Regions from separate parts of the Polaromonas sp. CG_9.11 genome, predicted to be linked through region 2. Evidence: riboswitches for the same ligand, from Rfam matches in the RefSeq annotation. Region 2 holds a riboswitch; the other holds the start of a gene.
The links. Region 2 has a riboswitch for glycine ahead of gcvT (glycine cleavage system aminomethyltransferase GcvT). Riboswitches for the same ligand answer to the same signal wherever they lie in the genome.
Positions count from the first base shown of each region.

Region 1: another riboswitch for glycine. It lies ahead of IWX85_RS09780 (D-amino acid dehydrogenase); the one in region 2 lies ahead of gcvT (glycine cleavage system aminomethyltransferase GcvT).

Region 1 covers NZ_JADOVE010000009.1:138,405-146,184, forward strand. The annotation lists gene purL (phosphoribosylformylglycinamidine synthase) at 1-34, opposite strand, end outside; gene IWX85_RS09765 (bifunctional DedA family/phosphatase PAP2 family protein) at 256-2,283, opposite strand; gene map (type I methionyl aminopeptidase) at 2,396-3,229, shown strand; gene IWX85_RS09775 ([protein-PII] uridylyltransferase) at 3,287-5,965, shown strand; glycine riboswitch at 6,103-6,203, shown strand; gene IWX85_RS09780 (D-amino acid dehydrogenase) at 6,368-7,624, shown strand.
Region 2 covers NZ_JADOVE010000009.1:9,400-17,179, forward strand. The annotation lists gene epsA (XrtB/PEP-CTERM-associated transcriptional regulator EpsA) at 1-552, opposite strand, end outside; gene IWX85_RS09130 (TRAP transporter substrate-binding protein) at 932-1,903, shown strand; gene IWX85_RS09135 (TRAP transporter small permease) at 1,996-2,490, shown strand; gene IWX85_RS09140 (TRAP transporter large permease) at 2,487-3,764, shown strand; glycine riboswitch at 3,799-3,902, shown strand; glycine riboswitch at 3,926-4,027, shown strand; gene gcvT (glycine cleavage system aminomethyltransferase GcvT) at 4,074-5,228, shown strand; gene gcvH (glycine cleavage system protein GcvH) at 5,289-5,657, shown strand; gene gcvP (aminomethyl-transferring glycine dehydrogenase) at 5,690-7,780, shown strand, end outside.

The DNA of each region.
Region 1 (7,780 bases), 130 kb from region 2:
CATCGCCCTCGAAAGTCGTCAGGTGCAGGGTCACGGTAGGGGTGGCCTTGTGGTGAAGTATGGTGGGGCAGCCGGCAAGCTGTTCAGGGGTCTGTAGGCCCCGAAAGGCAGGGTCTGGCAAGGAGTGGTCTAAGCTGCTGCGGGGCAGAAGCATGAGCGCAGGATTTTATCAGCGACTGGGCGAAGCGCGGCTGGCGCGGCGGCTTTTGCACCTACCCGAGCCAGCCGGCGACGCCTGAGTCCCGCCATCCCGGCTCAATGCTCAGGCGGCATCCACGCACCCGGCAACACCAGAAAGGTCTGCCAAGGCATGCCGTTTGGCGCGGGCGGTCGGCTTGTCCAGCGCAGATCGCCGGGCAAGTGCGCTAGGATGGCCGGTGTCAGCGCCTCATTCTTTGTAACGCCCAGGGTGAAAAAATGCCCAGGCCGCCTGAATGTTTCAGTGTAGAGCGCGCCATACCAGAGGGGTTCCAGCGCCTGGCTGACAGGGCTGCGCACGCTATAAGCCGAGCGCCACAGCCGCAGAATCTGCCGCTGCATGGGGCGGGCCGGGTCGAACGCCACAAATGCCAATTCCGACTTGTTGCCCTGGTGGTATTTGGGCAGCACGGGCAGCGTCTTGAGCGGCACATCGGCGGTCAGCCACAGCAAGGCCGTTTGCGCCGACCAGGCGGGCGCTACACGCCAGCCCCCCGCCGCCAAGTGGCCAGGCAGGCTTGAAGCGCTGTCAGCCCATTGCAATGGCAGCGGTTCTTCCGTGTCGCCGCCGATTTCCATGCGCTGCCGGGGCAGCTCGCGCCATCCGGCGTCTAACCACTGGGCCGGACTGAAGGTCTTCGCAGGCGTCTGTCGGGCGTAGCGCGCCAGATCGCTTGAGACGTAATTCACCATGTACCACGGCCCGGAAATCATCACCGCCAGCAGCGCTGTCACGCCCAGGCCAAGCGGATGCAAATTCTCAGGGCTTGGGCGTCGCGAATAGGCCATGGCCGCCAGTGCCACCCAGGCGAGTCCCAGACTCAGCCCCGCCATCACATCGGAAAACCAGTGCGCGCCCAGATACAGCCGAGAAAACCCAATCAGCGCGATGTACACCGCCGCCACAGCCGCTATCGCGCCTTGAACGGCGGACCGCTGCTTGCGCGAGAGCAAAAAAGCCAGAAAACCGTAAATAACAATGCTCGATGTGGCATGGCCGCTGGGAAAGGAAAAATCCGCTACCCCGCTGTACAGGCTGATGGGACGCGTTCTGGCCAGTGTGTATTTCAGCAGTTGCACCAGCACCTCGGAAAATCCGGCCACCGCCAGCCAGTAGCGGGCCGTGCGCCAGCAGCGCGCCCACGCCAGCCACGCCCACACCGCCACCACCAGCGGTAGCGCCACCCATGCGCCGCCCAGACCGGTGATGACCACCATGATGCGGTCCATCTCTGCAATGCGCAGGTCTTGCAGGAAGTTGAAGATCGCCACATCCGCCAGAACCAGCGGATCACGGGCTGCAACGTCCTGCAAGATGCCAAAAAATGTCCAGCCCCCGCCCAGCAGCAGCAGCCCCAGGGCGATCAGAAGCGGTGACTCGGGTTTGCGCGGATCAAACAGGAACAGCGCCAGCCTGGAGAGCGCGCCCGGCCGCCGGGACGCCCATTGCAGGGCGCGGTCGCGCCCGACAGCCAGAAGCGGCACACCATGACGCATGGCGATACGCGCCACTTTGGCCGCCAGCCACAGCAGCACCCCGAGCACCAGCAGGATCACCGCCAGCCGAGCGCTCACGGCTTCGGCCATCCGCAGCGACGTCCCAAACAAGACACCGGGCAAAATATGCGCCGGCGCCCATGCCAGCGCGGACGCCGCATTGATCACATAAAACTTCGCGCGCGCCATCTGTGTCGTGCCTGCCACCAGAGGAACAACAGCCCGCACGGGCGCAAAAAAACGCGCCAGCAAAATGCTGGTTCCGCCATGCTGCGCCATGAACTGCTCACCCCGCGCCATCAAGGGCGCATACCGTGCAAAGGGTGGCCAGCCGCGCAGCCGGTCGTTACCCAAGCGGCCCAGCTCGTAGCTCAGCGCGTCACCGGACACCGCGCCCAGCGCGGCCACGGCCAGCGTCGTCCACATATCCAGCGAACCTGCGCCAATCAAGGCCCCGGCGCTGAACATGACCACACCTGCAGGCACCAAGGTGCCAATGAGTGCCAGCGACTCGGTCAGCGCCACGCCAAACACCACCAACAATGCCAGATGCGGATGAGTGGCAATATGGGTCAGGAGCAGATGCATCGCAGGCTTTCCAGGTACGAATCAAGGGCAAAATAATTTGCAGAGGTTCAGCACATGCATCTTCAAAACCCCTTGCATGCTGGCAGAGAAAGTCCGGTGGGATAATTCGCAGATGAGTATTACTTACAAAGATGCAGCCGGTATCGAAGGCGTGCGTGTGGCGGGCAGGCTCGCTGGCGAGTTGCTGGACTACCTGACCCCGTTCATCAAGCCCGGTGTGACGACCAACGAAATCAACCAGTTGGCGCACGACTACATGGTCGACGTGCAGGGAACCATCCCGGCCACGCTCGGCTACGGCCCGCCCAGCTATCCGCCCTACCCCAAGTCGCTGTGCACCTCGGTCAATCACCAGGTGTGCCATGGCGTTCCCAATGACAAGCCGCTGAAGAAAGGTGACATCGTCAACGTGGACGTCACCGGCATCAAGGACGGCTGGCACGGCGACAGCAGCCGCATGTTCCTGATCGGCGACTGCTCGATTGCCGCCAAACGGCTGTGCCAGGTCACCTACGAAGCCATGTGGAAAGGCATCCTGTGCGTGCGGCCGGGCGCGCACCTGGGCGACATCGGCCACGCCATCCAGACGTTTGCCGAAAAGCAGGGCTATTCGATCGTGCGCGAGTTCTGCGGCCACGGCATCGGCATCAGGTTCCATGAGGACCCGCAGGTGCTGCATTACGGCCGTCCGGGCACGCTCGACGAACTCAAGCCCGGCATGGTGTTCACCATTGAGCCGATGATCAACATCGGCAAGCGCGACATCAAGGACGGCCCGGAAAAAGACGGCTGGAGCATCGTGACACGCGACCATTCGCTGTCGGCGCAGTGGGAACACATGGTGCTGGTCACCGAAACCGGCTACGAAGTGCTGACACTGTCGGCCGGCAGCCCGCCGATTCCGGATTTTGTGCCGCAGCCGTCGCGCGAAAAAACCCCTGCCTGATTCCGGGCCCTTGCGGGACCGGCTTTTTCGATCCTTTCACGGTCAGGCCTTGCCTTCATGACTGAATTGACTTCCTTTCGCGAACAATACAGCGCCGGCAAGGCGGGCGTGATGGCCGCGCTGGCAGGCAGCGGTGCCTCGACCCGGGGCATCCATGGCCTGCTGCAAAAGCTGGGCCGGCTGACCGACGCCACCTTGCGGCGGCTGTGGCAACTGGCCGAATTTCCGCCGGATGCCTGCCTGATCGCGGTGGGCGGTTTTGGCCGGGGCGAATTGTTTCCGCATTCCGATGTCGATGTGCTGCTGCTGCTGCCCGACGCCGCGCTCGATGTCGAAGACAATCCGGCCCTCAAGGCCAAGGTAGAAAGCTTCATCAGCAGTTGCTGGGATTGCGGGCTGCAGATTGGCTCCAGCGTGCGTACAGCGGCCCACTGCGTCGAGGAAGCAGCCAAGGACGTCACCGTCCAGACCTCGCTGCTCGAAATGCGTCTGGTGACCGGCTCGGCCGAGGTCTACCAGCTCCTGCAGGCGCAGCTTGACGCAATTCTTGATCCCAAGGCGTTTTTTATCGCCAAGACGCTCGAAATGCGCCAGCGCCACAACAAGTTTGACAACACACCTTACGCGCTGGAGCCCAATTGCAAGGAATCGCCCGGTGGACTGCGTGACCTGCAGGTGGTGCTGTGGGTGGCTCGCGCCGCCGGCTTGGGAAAATCCTGGGACGAGCTGGCCACCAACGGACTGATCACCACGTTCGAGGTTCGTCAGATCAAGGCCAACGAGGCCTTGCTGAGCCTGATACGCGCGCGCCTGCACATCATTGCCCGCCGTCGCGAGGACCGTCTGGTGTTTGATCTGCAGACGGCGGTGGCCGAATCCTTCGGCTATTGCGCCCAGCCGGGCAACCGAAGCGAACGCCCGCCGGCACTGGACACGGTGCAGGTGGTCCTGCCCCTGGACAGGGCCGTGTCGCCCCGGGGCGGACGGGCGGCCAGGCGCCCGCCGGCGCGTCCCAGCGAAGCGCTGATGCGCCGCTATTACTGGACGGCCAAGGCGGTCACCCAGTTGAACCAGATCCTGCTGCTCAACATCGAAGAGCAGCTCAGCCCGTGCAACTATCCGCTGCGCCCGCTCAATGCGCGCTTCTTTGACAAAGCCGGCATGCTTGAAGTGGTCAGCGACGACCTCTACCTGCGCGAGCCCCACGCCATCCTGGAAACCTTCCTGCTGTTCGAAACTCATGTTGGCATCCGCGGCTTGTCGGCACGCACCTTGCGCGCACTCTACAACGCCCGGGGCATGATGAACGCGAAGTTTCGCACCGATCCGGCCAACCGGGCGACCTTCCTGCGCATCCTGCAGCAGCCCGAAGGCATCACCCATGCCATGCGGTTGATGAACCAGACCTCGGTGCTGGGCCGCTACCTCTGGGTGTTTCGCAACATCGTCGGGCAAATGCAGCACGACCTGTTCCACGTCTACACCGTCGACCAGCACATCCTGATGGTGCTGCGCAACATGCGGCGTTTTTTCATGGCCGAGCATTCGCATGAATACCCGATGTGTTCGCAACTGGCCGCAGGCTGGGACAAGCCATGGATTCTGTACATCGCCGCGCTGTTTCACGACATTGCCAAGGGACGCGGCGGCGACCATTCCGAACTGGGCCAGAAGGAAGTGCGCATTTTCTGCCGCCAGCACGGCATTGGCGCCGAAGACTCCCGGATGATCGAGTTCCTGGTGGGCGAACACCTGAGCATGAGCCGTACCGCCCAGAAGGAAGACCTGAGCAACCCGCAAGTGATTGCCACGTTCGCCCGGCGGGTCGGCAACGAACGCAACCTGACTGCCCTGTACCTGCTCACCGTCGCCGACATTCGCGGCACCAGCCCGAAGGTCTGGAATGCCTGGAAAGGCAAGCTGCTCGAAGACCTCTACCGCTACACATTGCGCGTGCTGGGCGGCCGCGCGCCCGATGCAGCTGCCGAGATCGAGGCCCGCAAGCGCGGCGCGCTAACGCTGCTGGCCCTGCATGCCGAGCCATTCCAGGCCTACAAGGCGCTCTGGGACACGCTCGACGTGAGCTATTTCATGCGCCACGAAGCCGCCGACATTGCCTGGCATGCCCGGCACCTGTCGCGCCACATTGGCAAGGCGGTGGTGACAGTCCGTGTGCGCCAGTCTGCAACCGGCGAAGGCATGCAGGTGCTGGTCTACACGCCCGATGCGCCGGACCTGTTCGTGCGCATCTGCGGCTTCTTTGACAAGGCTGGTTTTAGCATTCTGGACGCCAAGGTGCACACCACCAACAACGGCTTTGCCCTGGACACTTTTCAGGTCACCAGCGAGCCGCTGGAAGAGCACTACCGCGAACTGGCCACCATGGTCGAGGTGAACCTGGGCCGCATCCTGGAAGAAAAAGGCCCGCTGCCACCACCCAGCAAAGGCCGGGTGTCGCGCCGCGTCAAAAGCTTTCCCGTGACCCCGCGCGTCGACTTGCGTCCGGATGAAAAAGCCCAGCGCTGGCTGCTCAGCGTGTCGGCCAGCGATCGGGTCGGCCTGCTCTACCTGATTGCACGGGTGCTGGCCAATCACCACATCAACGTCAAGCTGGCCAAGGTGACCACGCTGGGCGAACGGGTCGAGGACACCTTTTTGATCGACGGGCCGGAACTTCAACACAACAAAGCGCAGATCGCGATTGAAACCGAGTTGCTGAAGGCCTTGAGTGAATGAGATCCCATGCATATTTTCGGCACATTTCACCGAACACTGCGAAGTCTGAAAAAAATCCGTTCACCCGGCCTGATAGCTGATAAATTATCGCCATTGCTGCTTCGTCGAGAGCGGCATGCATCAATCGGCGCTTAGCCTGCTTGATGCCGGAAGAGTCTGTGGTGCAGCTAACGCAGCACCCGGCGCCGAAGGAGCAACCACCCCGGAAACTCTCAGGCAAAAGGACCGGCATCACTATTGATCTCTGAAGAGTTGCCGCAGGCTACGTCATGCGGTGCACCGAAGGAGCAAACAGCTCTCGCCAGCGCGAAAGTTCGTGAATCTCTCAGGTCCAGAACAGAGGGGGTGTCCGCTGTGCACTTGCGCGCGGGCTTAATCCCCTTGACGTTGCTGGAGTCTTTCATGAAAAAAATCGCAGTCATTGGTGGTGGCATCACCGGCGTGACCACAGCCTACGCACTTGCCAAGCGCGGCTTTTCGGTCACCTTGTTCGAAAAGCACCGTTATGCCGCCATGGAGACCTCGTTTGCAAATGGCGGCCAACTTTCCGCATCCAACGCAGAGGTATGGAACCACTGGTCAACCCTCCTCAAGGGCCTGAAGTGGATGCTCAAGAGCGATGCACCGCTGCTGGTAAGCCCCAAGCCAAGCTGGCACAAAATATCGTGGTTTGCCGAGTTCATCGCAAACATTCCGCACTACCGAAGCAACACCATAGAGACCACGCGCCTGGCCATCGCGGCGCGCAAGCACCTGCTGGGCTGGGCGGAGCAGGAGGGCATAGACTTTGACCTGAAGAAGGAAGGCATTCTTCACATCTACCGCGACAAGGCCAGCTTTGACCACGCCGGCAAGGTTTCCAGGCTGCTGGCCGAAGGCGGTCTGCCGCGCCGCGCCGTCACCCCGCAAGAGATGCGCGTCTTGGAGCCCACGCTTGCGGGGAAGTATTACGGCGGCTATTTTACCGAAAGCGACTCGACCGGCGACATTCACCTCTTCACCAAGGGCCTGGCCGAGGCGGCGGTGCGACTGGGCGTGATCTGCCTTTACGAGCAGGATGTAAGCGCCGTGACGGCAGACGCCAAGCAGGCCTGTGTGACGGTGGGCCATGGCGCCCAGGAAACCCGCGCGGTCTTTGACGGCGTGGTGGTCTGCGCCGGCACCGCCAGCCGCGCGCTGGCAACCTCGCTCGGTGACCGCGTGAACATCTACCCGGTCAAGGGCTATTCCATCACCGTCAACCTGAAAGACGCGCAAAGCCAGGCAGCCGCGCCCGTGGTCAGTCTGCTGGACGATGAAACCAAGCTGGTCACCAGCCGCCTTGGCCTGGACCGTTTCCGGGTGGCCGGTACGGCAGAGTTCAATGGTTACAACCGCGACATTCGTGCCGATCGCATCAAGCCCCTGGTGGACTGGGTGCAACGCTGCTTTCCCGGCGTCAACACCCAGAGCGTTATACCTTGGGCGGGTCTGCGGCCCATGATGCCCAACATGCTGCCGCGCGTCGGCCGTGGCCGTTCACCCTGCGTTTTTTACAATACCGGACACGGTCACCTGGGCTGGACGTTGTCTGCCATCACCGCCGAGATCGTGGGCGATGCGGTGAGTGAAGCCTTTAAGCCAGCGGGGTTGCTGCATGGCAAACCCGTTCCGGCCTGAAAATCCAAGCCCAAGCCCAAGCCCAAGCCCAAGCCCAAGCCCAAGCCCAAGCCCAAGCGTCAGCTCATGCCTGGTGCTGACTAGTTTTCATGAATGGCAGCGGCTCAATACAATCGCCCGCCGCCATCAAAACCACCAGATCGTGCTATCCCAGAC
Region 2 (7,780 bases):
TTGCTGTTGCGGCAGTTGAGAAACCTGTCGGAGTGCGCTGTCGATCACCGGCATCAGCACCTTGATGGCGGTGCTGGTTGGCTCTGCTGGAATTTTCTGGCTGCTGAGCAGCACGTACAGACATTCGCACTGGCCCCGCTCGTCGCGCATGCCGTGAATCACGCCTGAACGCATGCTGCGCAACGCACTGCTGAACGATCCGGGAAGGCTGGCGTTGCCCAGAAGGTATTCAAAGTTGCGAAAGTCGAGGCTGCTGGGCTGACGACCTCCAAAAACCCAACTTTCGTGAAATTTTCCCAACAGAAATGGCAACCCATCAGTACCGACGGCGTAAGACCGAACGCCCGGTAGCTTGGAGACAATGTCATGCCGTATGGCGCCTTCTTGAAAGTTCCCCCACCCTGCCAGCAGAATTTCGTGAGGCATGCACTGCTGCACGTCGCCCTGCAACCATTGGAGTAGGTCGATATGCCGTCGAATGGCTGCGGCGCTTTCGATCAGCCTGAGATAGTGCCCGGAATCGCCAGACACAGGCAGCGTGTGACTCTGCATTTTTTTCTTCCCCCTGAGTATGTTTTTTTCGTCTGCGGTACCTATAGCATCGATGAAATTCGAAGCCTCAAACCGACTTTATAGCAAGCGTCGACGTAGGACATACAATAATTTACAAGTCATCAAGCTTGCCTCTTCAAGTCAGGAATTTTCTCCGTAATTGTCACCGTTGCTTGTCATCCAAAATCTGCACATGCATGAAACTGGCTTGGAACGACCTCCATATCTGGAGCATAAACTGCTTGCTCGACTGTGAAATTACTGGATTTTTAAGCGAAAACCCGCGAACGTGTCGGCAAGGCCTGCAGTAATAATGAAATCGTTTACAGCACGTTGCCGTAATCGAAAATTTTTACCCTAATAACTATTCGGAGACAGCATGAAGCTTTCAAAACTTCTCATCGGTCTGAGCCTGGGCCTTGGTTTCTTGGCTGCGGCCACTGCACAGACCACTATGCGCATCAGTATCTCGACTGCCCAGAACTCGCATCAAGGCGTGGCGATAGACACTTTTGCCAAGGAAGTTGAGAAGCGAACTGCGGGAAGATACAAGGTTCAAACCTTCTATAACGGTGCCTTGGGCGGAGAACGGGAATCGATTGAAGCCGTGCAACTGGGGACGCAGGAACTGGCCTTTTCCTCGTCCGGTCCCATCCCAAACTTCGTGCCGGAAACCAAAATCCTGGATGTACCGTTTCTGTTTCGCGACAAGGCCCATGCCCGCGCCGTGCTCGACGGACCGATTGGCCAGGACTTGCTGACGAAATTTGATGCCAAAGGCTTCAAAGCGCTCGCCTGGGCTGAAAACGGCTTTCGCCACATGACCAACAGCAAGCGCGACGTCAAGACACCCGAAGACCTCAAGGGCTTGAAAATGCGCACCATGGAAAACCCGGTGCATATCGCGGCTTACAAAGGCTTTGGCATCATCACCACGCCCATGGCTTTCCCCGAAGTGTTTACTGCGCTTCAGCAAGGCACGGTTGATGGACAGGAAAACCCGTTGTCGGTGATCATCTCTGCCAAGTTTGATCAGGTGCAAAAGCACTTGACCTTGACCGGCCACGTGTATTCGCCCTGCATCTTCGTGATGAACAAGGCGTCGTTCGACAAACTCAGCACGGCCGACAAGCAAGCCTTTCTTGAGGCAGCCAAGGAAGGCACCAAGGCCAATCGCGCCCGGGTTGACGAGGACGACACCAAGGGCGTGGCCGACCTGCGGGCCAAGGGCATGACCGTGATTGACAACGTGGACAAGACCAGATTTGTAGCAGCGCTGGCACCGGTCAACGCCGAATTTGAGAAGCAGTTCGGTAAAGTTGCGCTCGACAAAATTCGGAATTACAAATAAGCCAACACCCTTCTCGCTACTTTTTCAGTAGCTGGACACGCCCGCAGATATTGCGCTGACGGGCGTTTTCTATCAAATATCGGTGTCATTTCATGAAACAGGCCTTTTTAACCTTCGAACGCTGGACGACCGGATTTTCCATGCTGGTGGCGTGCCTGATGCTGGTCATTGCGTCATCGCTGGGCATGTTCCAGATCATCACCCGCTTTGTACTGGAACAACCCGCAGAATGGAGTGAAATCCTGATCCGGCTGAGTCTGATCTGGATGGTGTTCATGGGAATTCCGGCTGCTTTCCGCCAGGGGGCGATGGTCAGTGTTGATGTGCTGTATCGCTGGAGCCCACCCCGAATCAAGCGCGTACTCGACTGGGTGGTCTGCCTTGCGGCGCTCGCCCTGATCGGTGTCATCATCTGGTGGGGCTGGGACTATTCGCTGCGCGGCCGCGTTCAATCGATGTCCGGGCTGGAATCAATTTCTATGTTCTGGGGCTACGTGGCCATGCCGGTGGGCGGGCTTTTTTGCGTGATGGGCATCATTGGCAACCTGATCGATCCCCAACGCCAAGAACTGGAAACCGCCCAATGACCGCCGTCATGCTGACCACCATGGTGCTGTGCTTTGCATTGACCATTTCCGTCGCCGTTTCCATCGGCCTTGCGTCAGTGCTGGGCATCCAGGCGACCAATGCCAACATGCTGATTTCGGTCAAGGAAATGTTTTCTGCGATCAACAAGTTTCCACTGGCCGCCATACCCTTCTTCATCCTGGCTGGCAATCTGATGGAAACCGGCGGTATTTCACGCCGGCTGGTGGAGTTTGCTAAAAGCATCGTGGGCGGCGTGCAGGGAGGCCTGCCGATGACCTGCGTACTCACCTGCATGATTTTTGCTGCGGTTTCCGGCTCTTCGGTGGCGACTACCTTTGCCGTCGGCGCCATCTTGATTCCGGCTCTGGTCAAGCACGGTTACCCGACGACCTATGCCGCCGCACTGCAGGCAACCAGTGCCGAGCTGGGCGTCATCATCCCGCCGTCCATTCCCCTGATCCTGTATGGCGTAAGCGCCGAAGTCTCGATTGGCGAGCTCTTCATCGCCGGCATAGGGCCCGGCATCTTCATCAGCCTGGCCTTGATGGCGTTTGTCTATGTGTACTGCCGGATCAAGGGCTGGGGCAAGAACGATGGCGACGGGCGGCTAGGTTTCGCCAAGGCTACCTGGCAGGCCGGCTGGGCGTTGCTGATGCCGGTCATCATTCTGGGCGGCATTTATGGCGGTATTTTCACGCCAACCGAAGCAGCAGCCGTCGCGGTGTTCTATGCGCTTGTGGTGGGGATGGTGGTTTACCGCGAAATCAGTCTGGCCAGTTTGGCCGTGGTGCTGCGCAAGTCGGTGCTGTCCAGCGCCGTGATCATGTTCATCATTGCCAACGCCGGGCTGTTTGCCTTCCTGATCACACGTGCAGGTGTGCCCGACGCGATCGGCCGCTGGCTCGAAGTCGTGCTGCAGTCACCCGCGCTGTTTCTGCTCGGGGTAAATGTTACGCTGTTCTTCATCGGCATGTTCATTGAAACCAGCGCGGCAATCATTGTGCTGGCGCCGATCCTGGCGCCCGTGGCCATGCACTTCGGCATTGACCCGGTGCATTTCGGCATGGTCATGGTGGTCAACCTGGCGCTGGGCATGATTACCCCGCCCTTTGGCGTGAACCTGTTTGCAGCCTGCACGGTGGCCCGTGTTTCCCTAGACCGGATCATCCATCACCTGATCCCTTTCGTGCTGGTGATACTGGCTTGCCTGATGGTGATCACCTACGTGCCGCAGCTCTCGCTGGCCCTGCGCGACCTGTTGTACGCGAAATAGCAGTCAGAAAAAGCATGCCTTCGCTCAGCTACACTTGACAGCGTCAGGAGAGAGTTTTTCCAGAAAAAACCGCCGAAGGCGCATGTGCCACCCCCATTGGTGGACTGAACGCTCAGGCAAAAGGACTGGCAACCGCCCCTCGGTGCATTTGTTACCAAGGGGCGTTCCCTGCTGGAGAGAGGCCGCTTTCAAGGCGGTCCACCGAAGGAGCAACCCTGCATCGTCAGGCGAATCTCTCAGGTAAAGTGGACAGAAGGGGCAGCCCGTGGCGTTTGGCCATGGGGTCATGTTTGCCCTCTGGAGAACGTCATGTCCCACGAACCGTCTGCCGCCCCTGCCCCTTTGCTCAACACGCCGCTGCATGGTCTGCATGCAGAACTCGGCGCGCGCATGGTGCCATTTGCCGGTTATTCCATGCCGGTGCAATACCCGGCTGGCCTGATGGCCGAACACCAGCACACGCGCAGCGCCGCAGGCCTTTTCGACGTGTCGCACATGGGCCAGTTGCGGCTCGTTGGCCCGGATGCAGCCGCCGCTTTTGAAAGCCTGATGCCAGTCGATGTGATCGACCTGCCTGCGGGAAAACAACGCTACGGTCTGCTGCTCAATGACGAAGGCGGCATCATCGATGACCTGATGTTCTTCAACCGCGATGTGGCCAACGGCGGCGATATCTTCGTCATCGTCAACGGCGCCTGCAAGGCGGGCGACATCGCGTATATCCAGACCAAAATCGGCCAGCGCTGCGACGTCATTCCCATGCCCCAGATGGCGCTGCTGGCGCTGCAGGGACCGCAGGCGGTCACGGCCCTGCAGCGACTCGCGCCAGGCGTTGAAAAACTGCTTTTCATGACCGGCGGCCGCTTCACGGTTGCAGGCTGCGAGTGTTTCCTGACCCGCAGCGGCTATACCGGCGAAGACGGTTTCGAAATTTCAGTACACGCCGCGCAGGCCGACACGCTGGCACGTGCCCTGCTGGCCGAGCCTGAAGTCAAACCCGTCGGACTGGGCGCACGCAATTCGCTTCGGTTAGAGGCCGGCCTGTGCCTGTACGGCCATGACATCGACACCACGACCACGCCCATTGAAGCCAGCCTGAACTGGGCCATTCAAAAAGTCCGGCGCACCGGCGGCGCCCGGGCCGGAGGCTTTCCGGGCGCGGACAAAATCCTGGCGCAGCTGGCCGATCCGGCCAGTTTGAGCCGCAAGCGCGTGGCGCTGGTGGCCAAAGCGCGCGTTCCGGTCCGCGAACCCGCCGTGCTGGAAAACATGGACGGCCAGGTTGTCGGCCAAGTCACCAGCGGCCTGCTCAGCCCCACGCTGAACCAGCCGATTGCGCTGGCCTATGTGCACCCAGACTATGCGGTGGTCGGCACCGAACTGTTTGCCATGGTGCGTGGCAAACCCGTGCCCATGCACGTGTCGCCCACGCCCTTTGTTCCCACCCGCTACCACCGCGGCTGATTTATTTATCTATCTCTTTCGTTCACTTCCCTTTTTCATACAAACTCCCGGAGAAACCGCATGACCGTCAAGTACACCGAAGACCACGAATGGCTCAAGATTGAAGGCGACATGGCCACCGTCGGCATCACCGTGCATGCGCAGGATGCGCTGGGCGATGTGGTGTTTGTCGAACTGCCGGAAGTCGGCACGACATTTGCCCAGAAAGACACTGCCGGCGTAGTTGAGTCCGTCAAGGCGGCGGCCGATGTCTACATGCCGGTCAGCGGTGAAGTCACCGAAGTGAATGAAGCCCTGCGAGACGACCCGTCGCTGGCCAATTCGGACCCGCTGGGTGCCGGCTGGTTCTTCAAGGTCAAGCTGTCCGACCCGTCACAGCTCGACGCGCTGATGGACGAAACCAGCTACACCGCCTTTTCTGCCGCCTGAATTTTCATCAAAGACTGACACGGAATTCTGACATGCTGATGCCATCTGCCACGCCGCTGGGCGCGCTTGAAAACCCTTCCGAATTCATTGCCCGGCACATCGGCATTGACGAGGCGGATGAAGTCCACATGCTCAGCGTGGTCGGCTCCAGCTCGCGCCGGGCGTTGATCGACGGCATCGTGCCGCCCTCGATCGCCCGCAGCAGCGCCATGGCGATTCCGCCACCGGTTTCCGAAGCGGCCGCGCTCAAGCAACTCAAGGCGATGGCGGCCAAGAACAAGGTGTTCAAGAGCTTCATCGGCCAGGGCTATTACGGCACCTACACGCCGGGCGTGATCCTGCGCAATGTGCTGGAGAACCCCGCCTGGTACACCGCCTACACGCCTTACCAGGCCGAAATTTCGCAGGGTCGCATGGAAGCGCTGATCAACTTCCAGACCATGGTCTGCGACCTGACCGGCATGCCGATGGCGAATGCGTCGATGCTTGACGAAGCCACCGCCGCCGCCGAAGCCATGACGCTGGCCAAGCGCAGCGTCAAGAGTAAAAGCCATGTGTTCATCGTGGCCGGCGACTGCCACCCGCAAACCATTGAAGTCATCCAGACGCGCGCCAGGCCGCTGGGCATCGAGGTCAAGGTCAGCACCCTGTCGGCTACCCTGCCCCAGTTGATGGCAGAGGGCGACTACTTCGGTGTGCTGGCCCAGTACCCGGCCACCAGCGGCACCATTCACGACCTGCGGCCGCTGGCGGGAGTGGCGCACGCCAATGGCGCAGCCCTGTGCGTGGCCGCCGACCTGCTGGCGCTGACGCTGCTTCAGCCGCCCGGCGAATGGGATGCGGACATCGTGCTGGGCAGCACACAGCGCTTCGGCATGCCGATGGGCAATGGCGGTCCGCATGCCGCCTACCTGGCCTGCCGCGATGAATTCAAACGCTCGCTGCCAGGCCGCCTGGTGGGCGTCAGCGTCGATACGCACGGCCATCCGACCTACCGGCTGGCGCTGCAAACCCGTGAGCAGCACATCCGCCGTGAAAAGGCCACCTCCAATATCTGCACGGCGCAGGTACTGCCCGCCGTGATGGCCAGCATGTATGCGGTCTACCACGGCCCGCAGGGCTTGACGCGGATTGCCCGGCGCGTGGCCACCTACACGGCGATCTTTGTGCAGGGCTTGCGCCAGATGGGCTTCGAAATCACGAACAAGGGCGCCTTTGATTCGGTCACCGTCAAAACCGGAGATGCTACTAATTCTATAGCTGAACGCGCACGCCAGTCTTGCGCCAACCTTAGATTTCGCTTGAAAAATCATCTGGGGGTGTCGCTTGACGAGACCACCAGCCGCTCGGACATCGAACTGCTCTGGTCCTTTTTCGCCAAGCCCGGCCAGACGTTGCCGGTGGTGAGCAACTTCGAGCAAGGCATCGAGTTGCTGATTCCTGCGGAGCTGCGTCGCACCAGTGAATTTTTGACGCATCCGGTGTTCAACACCCACCATTCCGAAACCAGCATGCTGCGCTACATCCGCAAGCTCAGCGACAAGGACCTGGCGCTGGACCGCAGCATGATTCCGCTGGGCAGTTGCACCATGAAGCTCAACGCCACCAGCGAGATGATTCCCATCACCTGGCCGGAATTTGCCAACATCCACCCGTTTGCACCGCAGGACCAGCTACGGGGTTATGTCGAACTCGACCGGCAACTGCGCGACTGGCTGTGTGCGGCCACAGGCTACGCCGGCATCAGTCTGCAGCCCAATGCCGGCTCGCAGGGGGAATACGCGGGTTTGCTGGTGATCAAGGCCTACCTTGAAGCCAACGGCCAGGGCCAACGCAACATCTGCCTGATTCCCTCGTCAGCCCACGGCACCAACCCAGCCAGCGCCCAGATGGCCGGCATGACAGTGGTCGTCACCGCCTGCGACGCGCAAGGCAATGTCGACATGGCCGACCTGAAGGCCAAGTGCGAAAAGCACAGCGACAAGCTGGCCTGCGTGATGATCACCTATCCGAGCACCCACGGCGTGTTTGAGACGCATGTCAAGGAACTCTGCGAGCTGGTGCATGCACACGGCGGCCGGGTCTATGTCGATGGCGCCAACATGAATGCGCTGGTCGGCACC